One region of the Pseudodesulfovibrio nedwellii genome, then DNA from elsewhere that is predicted to be linked to it. Evidence: predicted binding sites of a transcription regulator. Region 1 holds the regulator's gene; each other region holds the start of a gene.
The links. The regulator sigma-54, encoded in region 1, starts transcription at its own class of promoters, with help from an activator protein. The targets are predictions, from matches to a motif close to CTGGCACGGNNNNTGCTT.
Positions count from the first base shown of each region.

Region 2: SYK_RS15360 (TadE/TadG family type IV pilus assembly protein) is a predicted target of sigma-54. The motif match lies at 1,439-1,456, and genes of this name have one in related genera.
Region 3: SYK_RS14930 (TadE/TadG family type IV pilus assembly protein) is a predicted target of sigma-54. The motif match lies at 1,344-1,361, and genes of this name have one in related genera.

Region 1 covers NZ_AP026709.1:690,335-692,607, forward strand. Annotated here, with positions in the region: gene hpf (ribosome hibernation-promoting factor, HPF/YfiA family) at 1-455, opposite strand, end outside; gene rpoN (RNA polymerase factor sigma-54) at 491-1,900, opposite strand; gene lptB (LPS export ABC transporter ATP-binding protein) at 2,139-2,273, opposite strand, start outside.
Region 2 covers NZ_AP026709.1:3,292,444-3,294,716, forward strand. Annotated here, with positions in the region: gene SYK_RS15350 (pilus assembly protein TadG-related protein) at 1-587, opposite strand, end outside; gene SYK_RS15355 (TadE/TadG family type IV pilus assembly protein) at 595-984, opposite strand; gene SYK_RS15360 (TadE/TadG family type IV pilus assembly protein) at 987-1,385, opposite strand; gene SYK_RS15365 (c-type cytochrome) at 1,744-2,049, shown strand.
Region 3 covers NZ_AP026709.1:3,202,128-3,204,400, forward strand. Annotated here, with positions in the region: gene SYK_RS14925 (vWA domain-containing protein) at 1-942, opposite strand, end outside; gene SYK_RS14930 (TadE/TadG family type IV pilus assembly protein) at 893-1,288, opposite strand; gene SYK_RS14935 (sigma-54-dependent transcriptional regulator) at 1,547-2,273, shown strand, end outside.

The DNA.
Region 1 (2,273 bases):
AAGAATTCATTCTCAAGAGAATCAAGCTGCATGGCAGCTTCATCAACGGACATTGGTTTCGGTACATACTCATCAGTGCCAACTATAGTGGGCTCAGATTCACTGGGCAGATCTTCATAGGATAATACATTCATCTGTACCATCTTGTTGCCACGCCCCTGCTTTGAACGGCTCTTCATTTTCTCACGCATTTTGCGCAACTGGGCTTCCAGCTTGTCCAGCACCATATCAATGGTGGAATACATATCTTCAGAAGCCTCATAGGCCGATATGTGAATGCGATCCGAATTCAAAAGAACGTCCGCCTTATGGCGAAATTTGTCGACCAACAGATTTACCTGGAGATCGGCCTCCGAATCGGAAACGTATCTTGCTACTTTTTCAAAACGCTTCTTAGCGTATCCCTTGAGATGATCGGACGGCTCAAAGTTCTTGAAAGTGAAGCTAATGTTCATACGTTGCCTCCTGGTTGTGAGTGCGGCAAACAGGATTAAAAATACTGCTTGCGTTTTGATGAAGACGGGATACCCATGGCGGAACGGTATTTTGCGACAGTACGTCGAGCGATATTCACATCAAGTTCATCTTGAAGTATTTCGCCTATCCGTTCATCACTGAGCGGTTTTTTCGTGTCTTCATCTGCAATCATTCTCTTGATGAGCGCTTTGACGCTCTCTGAACCCACCTGCGAACCATCGTTCAAATCCAAGGCTGAGTTGAAGAAAAACTTCAATTCAAAAATACCATGTGGAGTTGAGACATATTTACTGGTTGTAATACGGCTCACCGTGGATTCATGCATCTCAATGTCCTCGGCTACCTCCTTGAGGATCAGGGGTTTGAGCTTTGTCACACCTTCTTCAAAAAAGTTTCTCTGAAAGCCGACAATACTCTCAACTACTTTATACAATGTTCTCTGACGCTGGTACAGACTTTTCATAAGCCATGCGGCAGATCGCATCTTTTCCTGAAAATATTCTTTTTCCTTATTGGCAGCACCTTTCATGGAGTCCATATAAAAAGCATTCATCTGCAAACGAGGTAACCCATCTTCATTAAGGATGATGACAAAATCTTCACCATATTTATAAACGAAGACATCCGGACTGACGTAATGAGGCTCAGTACTTGAAAAATTTGTCCCGGGCATGGGATCAAGAGTCTGCATCATGTCCAGATATTCTTTGAGCTCTTCCATAGAAATCTTAAACTTGCGGGCCAATGGCTTGTACCGATTCTTTTCCAGATCTTCCAGATGATCGGTAACTAATGAAACAAGAATAGGATCATCATAGCCAAGAACGTCCATCTGAACGAGCAAACATTCTTGTGGATCTCGTGCGGCGATTCCTACCGGATCGAGGCGCTGAATACGCTTAATAGTGGATTCAATTTCTGCATCCGAAGCCTGAACCATTGATTGAAGCTCTTCGATAGAAGCTTGCAAATACCCATTTGAATCAACATTTCCGAGAACTATTTCACCAATAGCAATTTCGAGTTCGGAAAAATTGGAAAGACGCATCTGCCAATTGATGTGCCCTTCAAGGGATGGCTTGGAAGCAAGGCGGGCCTCAAAGGACATGCCCTCTTCCGGGATTTCTGAATCTCGTCCGGTCGCCTGCTTTGAAGTGCTTGAAAATTCGCCGAGATAATTTTCCCAATCGGCATTGCGGACCAGTTCTTCCTCAGCTTGAGATTCAGTAAGGACTTCGGCAGGTTCAGAAACATCTGCTTCTGTTTCCTTTTCTTCAAGAAAAGGATTTTCCATAAGTTCTTGCTGAACAGTTTCAAGCAACTCAAGACGTGAAAGTTGCAGCAGTTTTATTGCCTGCTGCAACTGTGGAGTCATAACCAGTTGTTGAGAAAGCTTGAGTTGTTGTCTGAGTTCCAATCCCATAATGTATATCTCGAAAGGCTAATATGATCTCGTTCACACTACCGGTTTGAATTCTTTTCCGGCCATACCTTTATAATTCTGTTTTGAGTATGTCACACCTGCGATAACGAAGCAAGGACATTGTTATAACATGCCGTTACTATTAACGATATAGCACTGTGAAAGTCGCATGAAAAAAGTGTACCAACCTTTAGGAACCCTGTAAATCGCGAATGCATGAAAGTTAAGTAATTAGTACTTACAGTCGGAAATCTTCACCCAGATAAATTTGACGGGCACGACTGTTCTGAACGATTTCTTCGGGGGAACCCTCAAGAATGACATTGCCTTCGTAAACGAGGTACGCTCTGTCACAAATATTGAGTGTTTCTCG
Region 2 (2,273 bases), 1.2 Mb from region 1:
TCGAGTTCCTGAACGCTTTCCACGTCCATCCTGTCGTTTTCGTAGTACTTGGTGGCAGGGGCAGCCGAATCGTTCCATGTGAATTTGGTGGGAACAACAAAAGGTTTGATGCATTTGCTGGAGCAGATGCCGACGATACCTGCACGGGCTACGACTTGAATGTTTGCGAAGGGAATACCTATAGCCTTACCAAAATACAGTGGGAATGGATTGCCTTGGGCTTCATTGAGAGTGACGGTGACTTCGACTTGATTAGGCTGGTCCTCATCAGGCACGCCATCTCTCAGGAAAACGATGTCTGTCGGCGTCACTGATTCGTTCGGAATATCCGTCGCTGTCAGGTTTCGTTCCGCGTATTTTGTGACAATGGCCCTGAGTTTTTCTATGTCGCTTCCTTCGGCCATAAGAGAATTGGCTCCGGCCAGTGCTCCGGCATCGGCAGCTGTCTGAATTGCGCCACGTTTGATATAGATTCGACCTATATCTACAGCCAAGGCACACATCCCCATCAAGGCGGCCATGCACATACCGACGAGAATGCTGGCCACGCCGTGTTGTTGGGAAAAAAGATTACGTAAAATGGTCATAATGGCATCACTCCACTTTGGCGTAGGCAACTATGGAGATGCCGTCCGGCATGAGTTCTTCCCATGGAAGTACGGTGCTTCCAGAGAGGTTGTAATTTAGCCTTACGGCAATTTCCTGACCGAGTTCAGGGTCATCCTGTCCGAGCTCTATTTCCACGACAAGGTTGTTTGATTCAAGCCCTGCAGATTCGACAAAGGCCTGCACTTGGGCAACAGGGTCATTCCCACGTGAGGCCATGACTACGCCTTCTCTTGCTGCGCGGGTTAAAATTTGATTCATGTCTATTAATTGAGACGCATCCCACATGCCTGTAATTAGCGGGATGAGTAAGAGTGACATAAGAAGGGCGAATTCAAGGGCCATGGCGCCTTGTTTCTTTGTATTATTTTTGCGCATGGTTACCTCTCATGAATCATGACAGCCGCAGCCGAAATGTTGGTCGGCCCTTCCAGAGATGGAAGCAGGTTATCGATGACATAAAACTCGAAGGGGACAGAAACTTTGACTTCAACGGGTTGTGACGCCTGGCGGTCGCTGATCACGACAGATGAAGACTGGTTAATTCCGCCTGACACCAGTTCTTCGGTAACAACCGATTCAATTTGGCTGGTGGTGCTTTCGTGAAGAATGGCTGTACGAGCTCCTTCGAAGGCTGCGTCACGGACAACACTTTGTGTCCAGTATAATCGGCCAGTATCCATGACGCCGACCAGTAACATCATGAAGATCGGGAACAACATGGCCATTTCTATGGCTGCTAATCCTTGTTTGGACTGAGTTTGTCTGTTCTTTTTCATTGTTGCTCCTGGTTACGACGCTTGTCGTAATGCGACTTTATTTAATGTAAAATAAGCAAGAGACATGCCATTGTTTTGTTGGGGTTTTGGAAATTTTAATTGCTTGAAATGAAAGATGTTTTAAGAATATATGAGGAGCTCCTCATGTGAATGCTTTATAAAATCCAGCATTTATAGAGTCGCCTTGATGAGAGCTCTATTTTGGATGGAGTGTGTTTTAGACAACCAATGGTGTTTTGGGAGTTGTAGATCGGATGAATTGTGGGTATATAGGAAATAATCCTGTTTACAGTAAAAGTGGTTTTGATTTACTTTTTATAGTGAAATGTCGTTAACATATTATATATTGAGGGCCACCATGAAGAAGATTCTTGCAATACTGACCGTGATTTTCTGTTTCGGCGTGACCGCAGCTTTTGCCGTTGACGGTGGAGCTTTGTACAAAAAACGGTGTGCCAAGTGTCATCGTGACGGATCCGAATCGTCTAAATCCGGCGGCGGTGTCGTTCTTAAAGGGCAGAGTAGTGGGGAGATCGAGATGAAAATGAATGGGTACGCCGATGGTTCGTATGGCGGAAAGAAAAAGAAGACCATGATACGTATTGCCAGCAAGCTCAAAGGGCAGGAAATCAATGCCATCGCGGAGTATATAGGCTCCATGTAACCCCTGAAATTATCTGATATACAGAAATATCGCCCGCGCCATGTTGAGGTGCGGGCGTTTGTGCTTTAAGTGAATAATATAATTGATAGGTTCAATGGTTATTTGCACCGTGCTTATGTGAGGAGCCCGATAATTTGGGTTTGAGGTTTTGTATCGCTGAGTGTCTTTTCGGCAACCTGATGTGCATGAGCATGCCGGGTGTTGGATTGTCGGCCCGGAAAATA
Region 3 (2,273 bases), 1.3 Mb from region 1:
TTCCGTATCGCCGTCAGTGAGTACGATCATGATTTTTCGGAAATCTTCTTTATCACCAGCCTGAGTGTATGGGGCTTCCGGTGTCAGGATGTGACGTGCCCACTTGATGCCTTCGGGGATGACAGTGCCGGACCATGCGCCCGTAGCGGTCTGGGTGTTGATGGAGTTGATGACGAGATCCTTGTTTTTGCTCAGGGGTAATGCCTTGGGCAGATCAGAGCATGTATCAAGGGTAACTTTTCGTCTGTAATAAGAGGAGAGACGCCAGTAGTCGTCCATGAAATCTTCGTGGATGCCTTCGTTGAGACTTCCATCAGCATTGTAGCAACCGGCATCAAGCCCGGATTCTTCGCCTATGCGGACTTTCCCTCTGAATGGAACAAGGCCAACCTTGGTGTCCGGTGTTGCACCATCAGGAATCAGGAGTTCGGTTAATTCAATAGAGGCCTGCTTGACCATATTGATTGGTGTACCTTTCATTGAACCGGAATTGTCGATGACAAAGACGACTTCCAGCTTGTTGAATCCAGCTGTTGCCCGTGCTTCAACCGTGGAGTCGGACATGCCGAGGACAGACATGAGCAGGAGGTTGACTTCCGCTTGTGCCATTACTTCAACGCTTCGAATTTCGGTCCCGGCAACAACGGACTTCACTTCAGCACTTTCCATGTTTTTGTCCACCATTGACTCAACAGCTTGTTGCACGATGCCTTTGGAAAGGTCTGGGTCGTAAGGAAGTTCGAGGCTTCCGGCCAAAGCACCCGCGTCCACCGCGGCTTGAAGCCGTGTGTGCGTCATGTACGTGTTCCCCATATCGATGGCGATGCCCGTAACTCCCAGAAGAAAGGGGAGCAGCATGGCAATCATGGCCGTTGTTGATCCCTTGCGGGATTTAGGGCATCGGCATGGTTGTCTGCGCGACGAACTGGAATGAATTGTCATTGCTTTCCCCTATAGGTGTGGTGCTGCTGGCATTGCCGAACAGTTCATATTGATACGACACTTCGACGGTGACCGTTTGGCTCACCGTGTCTGTTGTCACGTTGGTATTGAGGTCGGCACTGTCGATGTCTGTAACCAGTGCAGCGACAAGGGCTTCTACGTCAGCATCACTTCCTTCCAGAAGCACATGCCGTGCGCCTTCACGGCTGGCTTCGATCAACGAGGAATATGTGTGTATGGCATTGGCCCCTTCAACCAAAAGCATGAGCAGAAGGGCTAGCACGGGAAGCATCAAGGCGAGTTCGACCGCTGCGAGTCCTTGGCGTTTAGTGTCTTTATTTTTCATCCCCGTTCTCCTTGGGTTCCATTTTTATGCTTTGGTGTTGTCTATGGGAATATATACGCAATGGCTGTGCCAACCAGAATGAAGGTTGGCAATGGTGTGATATATGATCTTGGATTTATATAATAAAAAAAATTGTGACCAAAGAGCTTTAGGATTCGTATTGATAAGTAACGGTGCGAATATCTATTTTTTGTGGATAAGATTTTACGTTTCATGTAAAATCCAAATGTGGGTAGAAAGACATTCAGGAGTAAGCCTGTGGCAGAACGAATATTGATTGTAGATGATGACCGAGCTTTTCAGGGAATGCTTGTCGAAGCATTGATCGACAAGGGATATGACGTGGATACCGCTTCGACAGCCGAAGATGGTATTAAAAAAGCTGTGGCTGGAAAATTTGATCTTATTCTTCACGATATAAAGCTTCCCGGTATGTCCGGGCTGGATGCTTTGCCACATTTGGCAGAGGCCGCACCTGGCGTGGATATCATTGTCATGACCGGTTATTCGTCCAAGGATTCTGGCGTAAAAGCCATGCAGCGCGGTGCGTATGACTATTTCACCAAGCCGTTTTCATTGGGAGAGATGGAAGTGGTGGTCCGCCGTGCATTGGAAAAGCGGCGGATGCAGAAAGAGCTATCCGAACTGAAACGGAAGGGCGGCACCAGCCCGTTGCATTCCATCATCGGTCAATCAGCTCCCATGATGGCGGTCAAGGAGCGGATTGCGCGTGTGGCTGAACTCAATGCCGATGTTTTGGTTATGGGTGAAACCGGCACAGGTAAGGAACTTGTTTCAGATGTTATTCATGCCTTGAGTGCACGGGCTAAAGAGCCATTTGTCAAGATCAACTGTGCTGCCATTCCTGAAAATCTTATAGAATCCGAATTGTTTGGACATGAGAAGGGGGCTTTTACCGGCGCGACTTCCATGAAGCAGGGTAAGTTTGAGCAGGCCAAGGGTGGCTCCCTTCTGCTTGATGAAA